3 regions of the Nanhaiella sioensis genome follow, and region 1 is predicted to be linked to each of the others. Evidence: predicted binding sites of a transcription regulator. Region 1 holds the regulator's gene; each other region holds the start of a gene.
The links. Region 1 encodes CtsR, which represses protease genes until heat stress. Its sites were predicted from a motif close to ATGGTCAATAAAGGTCAAACA; they were not measured.
Positions count from the first base shown of each region.

Region 2: the regulator CtsR is predicted to act here: its motif matches at 2,564-2,584, upstream of clpB (ATP-dependent chaperone ClpB).
Region 3: the regulator CtsR is predicted to act here: its motif matches at 2,569-2,589, upstream of V1503_RS01465 (ATP-dependent Clp protease ATP-binding subunit).

Region 1 is NZ_JBKAEG010000001.1:2,084,485-2,088,780, reverse strand. Features, by position in the region: rRNA gene V1503_RS09900 (23S ribosomal RNA) at 1-1,715, shown strand, start outside; rRNA gene rrf (5S ribosomal RNA) at 1,799-1,914, shown strand; gene V1503_RS09890 (CtsR family transcriptional regulator) at 2,328-2,789, shown strand; gene mcsA (protein-arginine kinase activator protein McsA) at 2,843-3,391, shown strand; gene mcsB (protein-arginine kinase McsB) at 3,394-4,296, shown strand, end outside.
Region 2 is NZ_JBKAEG010000001.1:774,737-779,032, reverse strand. Features, by position in the region: gene argF (ornithine carbamoyltransferase) at 1-714, shown strand, start outside; gene V1503_RS03670 (undecaprenyl-diphosphate phosphatase) at 816-1,643, opposite strand; gene V1503_RS03665 (YjzC family protein) at 2,097-2,276, shown strand; gene clpB (ATP-dependent chaperone ClpB) at 2,605-4,296, shown strand, end outside.
Region 3 is NZ_JBKAEG010000001.1:313,095-317,390, forward strand. Features, by position in the region: gene V1503_RS01455 (aromatic amino acid hydroxylase) at 1-746, shown strand, start outside; gene V1503_RS01460 (GerAB/ArcD/ProY family transporter) at 821-1,909, opposite strand; gene V1503_RS01465 (ATP-dependent Clp protease ATP-binding subunit) at 2,745-4,296, shown strand, end outside.

The DNA of each region.
Region 1 (4,296 bases):
TACGGACAGTGGTAGGAGAGCGTTCTAAGTGCAGCGAAGCTAGACCGAGAGGACTGGTGGAGCGCTTAGAAGTGAGAATGCCGGTATGAGTAGCGAAAGAGGGGTGAGAATCCCCTCCACCGAATGCCTAAGGTTTCCTGAGGAAGGCTCGTCCGCTCAGGGTAAGTCGGGACCTAAGCCGAGGCCGAAAGGCGTAGGCGATGGACAACAGGTTGAGATTCCTGTACCACCTCCTCACCATTTGAGCAATGGGGGGACGCAGAAGGATAGGGTAAGCGCACTGTTGGATATGTGCGTCCAAGCAGTTAGGCTGACAAGTAGGTAAATCCGCTTGTCATAAAGGCTGAGCTGTGATGGCGAGGGAAATATAGTACCGAAGTTCCTGATTCCACACTGCCAAGAAAAGCCTCTAGCGAGGTGAGAGGTGCCCGTACCGCAAACCGACACAGGTAGGCGAGGAGAGAATCCTAAGGTGAGCGAGAGAACTCTCGTTAAGGAACTCGGCAAAATGACCCCGTAACTTCGGGAGAAGGGGTGCTTTTTAGGGTGAATAGCCCTGAGAAGCCGCAGTGAAAAGGCCCAGGCGACTGTTTAGCAAAAACACAGGTCTCTGCGAAGCCGCAAGGCGAAGTATAGGGGCTGACACCTGCCCGGTGCTGGAAGGTTAAGAGGAGGGGTTATCCGTAAGGAGAAGCTCTGAATCGAAGCCCCAGTAAACGGCGGCCGTAACTATAACGGTCCTAAGGTAGCGAAATTCCTTGTCGGGTAAGTTCCGACCCGCACGAAAGGTGTAACGATCTGGGCACTGTCTCAACGAGAGACTCGGTGAAATTATAGTACCTGTGAAGATGCAGGTTACCCGCGACAGGACGGAAAGACCCCGTGGAGCTTTACTGTAGCCTGATATTGAATTTTGGTACAGCTTGTACAGGATAGGTAGGAGCCGTAGAAACCGGAGCGCTAGCTTCGGTGGAGGCGTCGGTGGGATACTACCCTGGCTGTATTGAAATTCTAACCTACGGAGCTAATCGCTTCGGGAGACAGTGTCAGGTGGGCAGTTTGACTGGGGCGGTCGCCTCCTAAAAAGTAACGGAGGCGCCCAAAGGTTCCCTCAGAATGGTTGGAAATCATTCGAAGAGTGCAAAGGCATAAGGGAGCTTGACTGCGAGACCTACAAGTCGAGCAGGGACGAAAGTCGGGCTTAGTGATCCGGTGGTTCCGCATGGAAGGGCCATCGCTCAACGGATAAAAGCTACCCCGGGGATAACAGGCTTATCTCCCCCAAGAGTCCACATCGACGGGGAGGTTTGGCACCTCGATGTCGGCTCATCGCATCCTGGGGCTGTAGTCGGTCCCAAGGGTTGGGCTGTTCGCCCATTAAAGCGGTACGCGAGCTGGGTTCAGAACGTCGTGAGACAGTTCGGTCCCTATCCGTCGTGGGCGTAGGAAATTTGAGAGGAGCTGTCCTTAGTACGAGAGGACCGGGATGGACACACCGCTGGTGTACCAGTTGTCCTGCCAAGGGCATAGCTGGGTAGCTATGTGTGGAAGGGATAAGTGCTGAAAGCATCTAAGCATGAAGCCCCCCTCAAGATGAGATTTCCCATAGCGTAAGCTAGTAAGATCCCTCGAAGATGACGAGGTTGATAGGTCTGAGGTGGAAGCGTGGTGACACGTGGAGCTGACAGATACTAATAGATCGAGGACTTAACCAAGTTAGAAATGCAGAGCAAGCTTTGTTCAATGAATGTCTATTATCTAGTTTTGAAGGAATATTAACTTATTCCTATATATTATGTCTGGTGGCGATGGCGAAGAGGTCACACCCGTTCCCATACCGAACACGGAAGTTAAGCTCTTCAGCGCCGATGGTAGTTGGGGGTTTCCCCCTGTGAGAGTAGGACGTTGCCAGGCAATACAAAAGTCAGAGGAAGATATAATCCTCTGGCTTTTTTCTATACAATTTTTTAGCTAATTTGCTTTTGCCTTAATTAATTGCATCAAGCTAGCGTTTATGACATCTTTTCTTTTAGTTGTTTTCGTATTAATCTGTTGCAATTTGTAATAAAAACTAAACACGAATATAACTAACGTTCGGAGCATCTTCTTGTATAAAGACTATAAAAAGCATTTCATATCCATCTGTTTTTATGAAAAGGCGTTAGGCTTTTCTTGTTTTGATTTATTAAATAAATGGCAAGGATATATTTGTAGTCTATGGTCGGGCTGTTAAATTAGCTAATTCGAGTCTCTTGCGCTTTTTTCCAATTCACTATATAGTAAATGTAAAGTCAAATATAGTCAAAGTCAATGAAAGGAGGGGTTGAATGAGAAATATATCTGATGTTATTGAACAATATTTGAAAAGCGTTCTAGAAATGAATGATCAAGATATTGTTGAAATAAAAAGAAATGAAGTAGCAGATAAATTTCAATGCGTACCATCTCAAATTAATTATGTGATAAATACACGTTTTACAATGGAACGTGGTTATATTGTAGAAAGTAAACGCGGTGGCGGTGGCTATATACGAATAATGAAAGTGCAGTCTCATGATGATACCCACTTAATTGAACAACTATTAACGTTAATTGGTCCAAGAATCTCTCAAACAATAGCTGAAAATATTATAGGTCGATTAATTGAAGAAGAGGTTATTACTGAAAGAGAAGCAAAAATCATGTTGAGTACTGTTGATCGATCAATCTTATATATTAGCCTTCCAGATAGAGATGAATTACGATCTAGAATACTCATTGCGATGTTGACATCACTAAAATACAATTAATGGTATGAGGATTTCAGATGATATTAATAATCTAGACAGGAGAGGTGAAGTCATTGATATGTCAAGAATGTAACAAGAGACCTGCAACGTTACACTTTACAAAAATTATCAACGGAGAAAAAGCTGAAACCCACGTTTGTGAGCATTGTGCACAGGAAAAAGGAGAAATGTTTATGCTTGCAAATAATCAAGGCTTTTCGATTAATAACTTAATAGCAGGGCTACTCAATATGGAACCTTCTCTACAAGAAAAACAACGTAATTCATTTCATCAAAATGAGGTTATTCAATGTGACAAATGTAAAATGACTTATACTCAATTTTTAAACATTGGTAAATTTGGATGCTCTGAATGTTATAAAACGTTTAAAAATCATTTAACTCCTATACTCAAGAGGTTTCATAGTGGAAACACAATTCATTCTGGAAAAATCCCGACAAGGATAGGTGGAAATATACACTTACGTAAGCAAATAGAACAATATAAACAAACACTTCAGGAGTATATAGTCAGTGAGGAGTTTGAAAAAGCAGCAGAAGTTCGTGATAAGGTTAGGGCTTTAGAACGAAGTTTAAGTCAGATAGACATGGGGGAGGGATAACTATGTCACTTCAGCGGTTTCTACAAAAAGCAATAAGCTCCTGGATGAGTGAGGATGGCCCTGAATCAGATATCGTACTTTCTAGTAGAATTAGACTTGCACGAAATATAGAAAATATATGGTTTCCTACTGTCATAACAAACGAAGAAGCGCATAAGATCATTCAATTATTTAAATTGGTATGTGAAGAAAAAGCGCCGGAATCTTTTGGGAAGCTAGAATTATTAGCGATGAATGAAATGCAACCTATTGAAAAAAGAGTACTAGTTGAAAAGCATCTCATTAGCCCTCAATTAGCCGAAGATGCGCCTTTTGGAGCTTGTATTTTATCAGAAAATGAAGAAGTAAGTATCATGATAAATGAAGAGGATCATATACGAATTCAATGTTTGTTTCCTGGGTTTCAGCTTAGTGCAGCTCTGGAAAAAGCTAATGAGTTGGATGATTGGATTGAAACACATGTAGACTATGCGTTTGATGAACAGAAAGGGTATTTGACTAGCTGTCCAACGAATGTTGGTACTGGATTAAGGGCATCGGTCATGATGCATTTGCCTGCACTTATATTAACCCAACAAATGAGTAGAATTATTCCAGCAATCAATCAACTTGGTCTAGTTGTTAGAGGAATATATGGTGAAGGTAGCGAAGCATTAGGTAATATATTTCAAATATCAAACCAAGTAACACTTGGAAAATCTGAAACTGATATTGTGAATGACCTAGAAAGTGTGGTGCAGCAACTCATTGCTCAAGAACGCTCTGCACGAGAAGCATTAGTAAAAACATCTGGTATTCAACTAGAAGACAGGGTATACCGCTCATATGGTACATTAGCACATAGTCGCGTTATGGAGACAAAAGAAGCAGCTAAATGTTTGTCTGACATTCGTTTAGGCATTGAT
Region 2 (4,296 bases), 1.3 Mb from region 1:
GCGCTATTTTTGAATAGTAATGATTTACAATTAGGTAGAGGAGAAACAATAGCAGATACCGCAAAAGTATTATCACAATATGCAGATGCCATTATGATTAGAACGTTCGCTCATAGCACAGTTGAAGAATTAGCGTTACATGCTAAAATTCCTGTCATTAATGGTCTTACAGATCAATTTCACCCATGTCAAGCATTAGCTGACTTATTAACAATCTATGAAACGAACAAAACTTTTGAAGGTGTTAAACTGGTTTACGTTGGAGACGGGAATAATGTGGCCCATTCATTAATGATAGCATCGGCTAAAGTGGGTTTAGATTGTGTCATAGCTTGCCCTAAAGGATATGAACCTGAGAGTGAAATTTTTAAAATAGCTTCTCAATTTGCTAAAGAAAGCGGGGCTTCGATTGACATTTCTCATGACCCATATCATGCTATAGAAATGGCTGATTTTGTTTACACTGATGTGTGGGCAAGTATGGGCCAAGAAAAGGAGCAGGCAGAGCGGTTACAAGTGTTTCAACAATTTCAGGTGAATGAAAATTTAATCAAGAAAGCTAAGTCTAACTTTAAATTTTTACATTGTCTACCTGCACATAGAGGTGAAGAAGTTACTGCTGAAATTATAGATGGCAATCACTCTGTAGTATTTGAACAGGCTGCGAATCGTTTACACGTTCAAAAAGCATTATTGCAAGAGATACTCAGTTAGTTAGTTAACATAAACATCGTAGTAAAAAGCTCCCTATTATAATATTAATAGGGAGTTTTTCTATACCTTCTTTTGGTTTGTTATATTTTCAGTATGTGAGCTTAAAATAACGCATAAATTGTTACGAGCGTTCCTACGATAAAGCAATATATTGCAAAATATTTCAAGTTTCCTCTTGCCATGATGCCCATAAACCACTTTAAAGAAAAGTAAGAAGCAAATAGTGAAGCAAAGAAGGCAACTGTATATGGTATGGCTAATGTTTTTAAATTCTCGTCAGTTAAAATATCTGTAAAGCCTAATACCATCCCACCTGCACTGACTGGAATATATAATAAGAAAGAAAAACGTAACGCAGTTTCTTGCTTCATGCCGAGTAACATAGCAGCAACAATCGTTGCTCCAGATCGACTAATTCCAGGAATGAGTGCAACAGCTTGGGCAAATCCTACAATAATGGAATCTCTAAGAGTAAGCTCAGCATCATTTTTTCTCCCGCGAAAATTACGAATCGTCCAAAGTGCGATACCAGTAATTAATAAAGCAATTCCAAGAACATAAATTTTCTTCAAATGATAAGAAATGAAATCATCAAAAAATACACCAATGACTCCAGCAGGAATTGTTCCGATAATTAAATAAATAATAAAACGAAAATCTGATTTTGCACTTTCATCTTTTTTTATAACATATGCAATGCCATTAGTTGTTAAACGAACCAAATCTTCTCTATAGATGAGTAGGACTGCGATAAGAGATGCTGTATTGACAAGTAATGCGAATGACATATCTTCAGTTTTTATTCCAAAAATAGTCTCTGCTAAAAATAAATGGCCGCTTGATGAAATAGGAATTGGTTCTGTGAACCCTTGGAATATTCCTAACAATAAATATTTAAGTAAGAGAAATATTTTTTCAAATGAATCCACGTCTAAAATCCTCCAATATTGATGCTACTATTTATTCATTTAACTATACTTTCTGTATGGCTGTAAAGAGTTAATTTCTATGTAAAGGCTGTTCTTACAAAGATTGTTGTTTTAATGAGCAGCTTTCGTTTTACATAGTAATTATTTTCTTATATAACCAAAAAACGCTTTGTAAATTAGCTTTCATAGCATCTTTTCATAAAATGATTCACATACTGTCTAATTTTTAATTTCAAGAGAAGGTCTTGTGTAGATTAAAAAGCTCGTCACATAAAAGATGTATTCACATGAAATAAGAAATATTCTTTCAAAATGATATGTAGAAAACATGAAATTGCAGTTAAAAGGAAATAGTAATACTGCATGTAGAAAAGAGTGTGAATGAGAAAGAAGGAACTTTCCAAAGTCTTTTCATGCTCTTGCTGAGATAAATTGTTTTAAGGAGTGAGAAAGATGGGACAAAGTCATCGCTTTAGATCAGGGCAAAGAGCTCCGAATAATGGAGAATATGTTGAAGTAGGGGAGACAGGGGATAATGTGAAAAATCCAAAGAAGATTAGATTAAAAGCAGGAGATCCATTCCCAGAAACATCAAATCATAATAGACATTGGACATACAAAAGAAAACCTTAAATACTGATAAAATCTGAAGGTTTTATTCGTAAATTAATCATGTAAAGTAAGCTGGGGCTTTGTCCGAGCCCCAAAATTTTAAAAAAGTAAAAAAGGTCCACGAAATCTAGGTGCACGCGCATCATATGTTAATACTTGTAGCAACAATCTGTACGAAAGAAACCAGTCTGAATATCATACTATCTCCTTTAACTAGACTACACAATCAACATTTGTAACGTCTATGTTAAAGGAGATTTTTTGCTATATACTTTTATTTCCACAAGAATCCATATATAATATGATTAAAGGTCAAAAAAAGTCAAACTACTTTTTTGGGGGGATTTGGATGGAGCTAAATAATATGACGCAAAAGCTACAAGAGGCTGTTATGTCATCCCAAACATTAGCTATTAAAAACCATCATCAGGAGGTAGATGTTGTTCACCTATTGTACACACTTTTAAATGAAGAAGATGGGCTAGTAAAGACGATTTTTCAACACTTAGATATTAAAATCCAACTTATTAAACAGCAAGTAGAAGAACTGTTACATAAGAAACCTCAAATAATTGGAGCAGGGGTTGAGGCTGGTAAAGTATATATAACTCACCAGTTACAACAGCTTTTTATATATGCAAAAGAGGAAGCTGATTTTTTAAAAGATGAATATATTTCTATTGAACATCTGTTATTGGCTATCGTAAACAAAAAGGCATCATCAGAAATGAAGGATCTGTTCATACAACACCGTGTTACTCGAGATTCATTATTAAAGGTTTTAGCTGAGATAAGGGGGAACCAAAGAGTGACAAGTCAAAACCCAGAGGTTACTTATGAAGCTTTAAAAAAATATGGGCGTGATCTCGTTGCTGAAGTTCGCTTAGGGAAAGTTGATCCGGTAATTGGTCGTGATAGTGAAATACGAAGAGTTATTAGAATTTTATCTAGAAAAACAAAGAATAATCCAGTCTTAATCGGAGAGCCAGGTGTTGGGAAAACAGCGATTGTTGAAGGTCTTGCGCAACGTATCGTGCGTAAAGATGTTCCAGAAGGTTTGAAGGATAAAACTATTTTTACATTAGATATGAGCTCGCTTGTAGCAGGTGCAAAGTTTCGTGGAGAGTTTGAAGAAAGATTAAAGGCTGTATTGCAAGAAGTGAAAAAAAGCGATGGTAGAATTCTGTTGTTTATAGATGAATTGCACACGATTGTTGGTGCAGGGAAAACAGAAGGGGCAATGGATGCTGGGAATATGCTAAAGCCGATGTTAGCTAGAGGTGAGCTCCATTGTATTGGTGCTACAACGCTTGATGAGCATCGCCAGTATATTGAAAAAGACCCTGCATTAGAGCGTCGTTTTCAGCAAGTGCTTGTTAATGAACCTACTGTAGAAGATACCATTTCCATATTAAGAGGATTGAAGGAACGATTTGAGATTCATCATGGGGTGAACATACATGATAGAGCAATTGTTGCTGCTGCAACATTATCTGATCGGTATATATCTGAACGCTTTTTACCAGATAAAGCAATTGATCTTATCGATGAGGCTTGTGCAAAAATAAGAACAGAAATTGATTCTTTACCTGCTGAATTAGATGAAGTCACTCGAAGAATGATGCAACTTGAAATTGAAGAAGCCGCTTTAAGAAAAGAAACGGATATCGTTAGTAAAAACCGCCTTGAAATTTTAGTAAAAGAGCTGTCAGATTTAAAAGAGAAAGCTGCAGCTATGAAAGGCAAGTGGCAACTTGAAAAAGAAGGGTTGCAAAATATTCAGTTGTTACGAGAACGAATTGAAAAAGCAAAAAGAGATCTTGAAGAAGCTGAAAATAATTATGATTTAAACAAAGCTGCAGAGCTACGACATGGACTAATCCCACAATTAGAAAAGGAATATAAATTACTAGAGCAGCAGTTAAATGACCAACAACCAGAGAATCGTTTATTACGGGAAGAAGTAACCGAAGAAGAAATAGCGAATATTGTAGGCAAGTGGACGGGTATTCCAGTAACAAAGCTTGTTGAAGGTGAAAGG
Region 3 (4,296 bases), 1.8 Mb from region 1:
AAAAACAAGAAGCAGTTTATTTAAATACGTCAGGCGAATCCATCTTATCATTTGATGACAAACAACTTGCTAATCATGGGAAAGATGTTCATGCTGATGGCTTCGGATCACCAATTGGAAAGCTAAAAGGAGAAGATAAACCTTTAGAAGACCTAACTGATGTTGAATTAGAGCAGCATGGAATAATTATTAATGACAAAGCAACACTACAGTTTGAAAGCGGTGTCATCGTTGCTGGAGTTGTTCATGAAATGATAAGAAAGAACAGTAAAGTAATTCTCATTCGTTTTAAAGAAGCCTCAGTCACATATAACAATCAAACGCTTTTCCAACCAGATTGGGGTATGTATGATATGGCTGTTGGGTCACACGTTACATCTGTTTATGCTGGTTCAGCAGATCCTGAAGCTTATTTTTCATCAGAAAGCATAGTAGAGGACGAAGAAGTTAATTCTAACGCAACTAACTCCTTAAGCCCATTAGATCATTTATATACAAAAGTACGTGAAATAAGAGAAGATATCAGTCTTCATTCAAATCCATCTGAAGCTATACTAGAAGTGATAAATCAACTAGATATAGAATTCCCAAATGATTGGTTATTACGCTTAGAAATTTTAGAGCTTCTAGCTGAAAATGATCTGAATCCTGAAGGACAAGAAAAACTTCATAAAGACTTAAACCGCTTAAAAAGTGAAGAAAAGGCATTATCTCAGCTCATCGAAAACGGTTTGAAATTAATCTAGTTGACGGTATGAAAACGAGCGCTATGAAATTAAATAGCTGCTCGTTTTTTCTATTGATCATTTGAAAATGAGTTTTATGACACACCTTTTCTTTTCTTTATTACGTGAGAAATACTAAGTAACAATAATAAAAAAATAGGCAGAGCAATCGATACCACTCCTTCTATTAATCCTAACCAAATATCCCATTCATCTAACTCTCTTGAGAGATTTGGTATGAAGGACAAACAAAAAGTTAAAATTATTAAAAACAAGAGCGTATAACGAGGCTTAATTGATGGCACAGCATGTCTAAGTACTAAATCTGCAGACCAGTAATAAACAACGATAGTTATCAAAACTCTTAGGAAATATAAGCTAACAATAAATCCATCTAAGCGTTGGAAAAAAGGCAATTGAAAATATTCAATCATAGTTATGAATGGATACGTGTCATTTACCAATTGGTCATAACTGAAATAACCGTAAGCAACAAAGCAATTTACAAGAAAAATAAATGTTGTAATGATATTCCCGAATATCAATGCTTTAAAAGCTGATTTCTTTTTCATCATAAATGGGATGATTAAAATAACTAGCTCATAACCTAAAAAAGCATCTAACACACCAAAACCGCCGTCAATAATCTTTTTCTCCCCTTCAAAAATAAAGGGTGTAAATCTTAAAATCCTAAATTCAGGTGTTAAATAGAAAAACAACAACACAATCCATATAGTAAGCCCAAAAAATACAACAGTTGTTTTCCCGATATGGTATATTCCACTTCTAACTAGCCAATATGTAATAACTAAAGTAAAGATAATAAATAAAAGTGAGGGCATAGTTGGATAATATAAGGTACGTAACAATAAGTCATAATACTTTAAAACTAAGACCCCAGTTGTACTCCACAACAAAGCTAAAAAAACATATAGTGGCTTTACAAGAATTGGTGATATTACGTCTTCTAATATTTCAAATATGGTTTTATCTTTTCCAAAACGAAATACTAACGCTATAAGTATTAAATTCAAAATGACAAGCACGGAAAATATTAAAATTCCAACCCACCCATTTGTCCCAAACGCTTCTGCTGTATAACGTGGTAAGCTTAATTGATCAATGCCTGTTTGTATCATAAAAACCATTATTGCAACCTGAAATGTACTGAGTCCCTCTTTCATCATGTGCCTCATTTGCTTATTGATTTTGTTGCCCGTTTTTTAGCTTTCATTGTTGCTCTCCCTAAAAAAAACTAAACACGATAGGCGACTTTTTTCTTTAAAGACTGCCAAAATGACATACTACCCAACAGTTGCCCTAATGTAAGTTAAAAAAGCAACAGAGTTTTCGAAAAGAACCTTTTCTTTTGAAGTATTAAACTGAAAAGAATAAATGAGCTTGAGTTAAATAATTACATATTTATTCCTTTGATGTTAGTATGATGATAATTACCTAAATTATTCCTACTTCTCTCCATTATCCACATTTAATGCATCACTATCACTTCTTAAATAGCCTTTACACTTCCAATTTTTCAGCTAGAATCTTCATATTCGTTTCGCATCGATTGTTGTTTTTTTAATTAGGTATATACACGGGAATACCAATTGTTCGTGATCTTTTCTACTCTTAAATTAATGGAGTTGTAAAACTTATCATACTGTCCATTCTTAGTAAAAAGAGCAACAAAGTTTACGAGAAGAGCCTTGGTTTATATAGACAATCAATTTTACCGTTGTTCATGCTAATGAGAAGAAGATCACTCATGTTTTCTAATACGACATTCCAATAACATTTATGGACCTTAAGTAAATTATTAGAAATCAAGACAAAATAGTTGAATGTCAAAAAAGGTCAGAGTATAATAAAGTCAAAGTTAGTCAAACACACACCGATTCAATCGGTCTATTTTTCATATTAAAAGTCAAAGTTAGTCAAAGTCTAAACTGAATTGTATTTCAACTGATATCAGAGTTTATTAATAACAATAAATTTTAAATATGGAGGTTTTATGTTATGGAATGTCAAGTTTGTAAAAATAAAGAAGCTGCTATTGTAGTTAAACTGAACATAAACGGTAACCAGGAACAATTACCTTTATGCCAAGAATGCTTTATCAATGAACGTAATAAATTAAATACACCCTCTGGCTTCCAAGGGTTTTCGCAATTTCCTTTTGAGCACATGTTTCAAGGTTCTCAATCATCATCCGAGTCCAAAGAACATAGCAAACAAACTCAACATGGAGGTAGAGGAGGATTATTAGATCAATTTGGACGCAACATCACACATGCTTCCAAAGCAGGCCTAATTGACCCTGTTATCGGTAGAGACAAAGAAATAAATAGAGTAATTGAAATTCTAAATCGACGCAACAAAAATAACCCCGTACTCATAGGTGAACCGGGTGTTGGTAAGACAGCAATAGCAGAAGGTTTAGCGTTAAAAATAGCTGACAATAATGTCCCGACTAAACTGTTAAATAAAGAGGTATATTTACTTGATGTTGCATCTTTAGTAGCAAATACTGGTGTGCGTGGTCAATTCGAAGACCGTATAAAAAGAATCATTGGAGAGCTTCAAAGAAGAAAAAATATTATTCTTTTCATTGATGAAATCCATTTATTAGTTGGAGCTGGTTCAGCCGAAGGCTCTATGGACGCAGGTAACATCCTAAAACCAGCACTTGCTCGGGGCGAGTTGCAAGTGGTTGGAGCAACAACACTTAATGAATATCGCAAAATTGAGAAGGATGCTGCTTTGGAACGACGCTTTCAACCGGTTACTGTAGCAGAACCAACAACTGATGAAGCGGAACAAATATTACATGGTATTAAAGAAAAATACGAAAACTACCATCATGTAAAATATACTGACGAAGCAATCACACAATGTGTCACTTTATCACACCGTTACATCCAAGATCGCTTCTTACCTGATAAAGCTATTGATCTACTTGACGAGGCTGGATCGAAAATTAATTTAGAGTTTGGTCACACCGATGAACAAGCTATACAAGATCGCCTATCTCAAATAACAAAAGAAAAGGAGGTTGCAGCAAATCAAGAAAATTACGAAGAAGCTGCAAATTTACGACACGAAGAAATCAAGCTAGAAAAACAATTAAAAGATCAAAATAATATAGAGAAAGCATTGGTAAATACGGAAGTTATTCAAAAAATTATTGAAGAAAAAACAGGTATCCCTGTTGGGAAGTTACAACAAGATGAACATAATAGAATGAAAAACTTGGAGAAAAACTTATCATCAAAAGTAATAGGACAAGAGGAAGCTGTTAAGAAGGTTGCAAAAGCCATTCGTCGAAGCAGAGCTGGACTAAAAGCAAAACATCGTCCAATTGGATCATTTCTATTTGTAGGTCCAACAGGTGTCGGAAAAACGGAACTAACAAAAACTTTAGCAGAAGAATTATTTGGCTCTAAGGATATGATGATTCGTTTTGATATGAGTGAATTTATGGAGAAACATTCGGTATCAAAATTAATAGGTTCACCTCCTGGATATGTTGGGCACGAAGATGCAGGTCAATTAACAGAAAAAGTCCGCA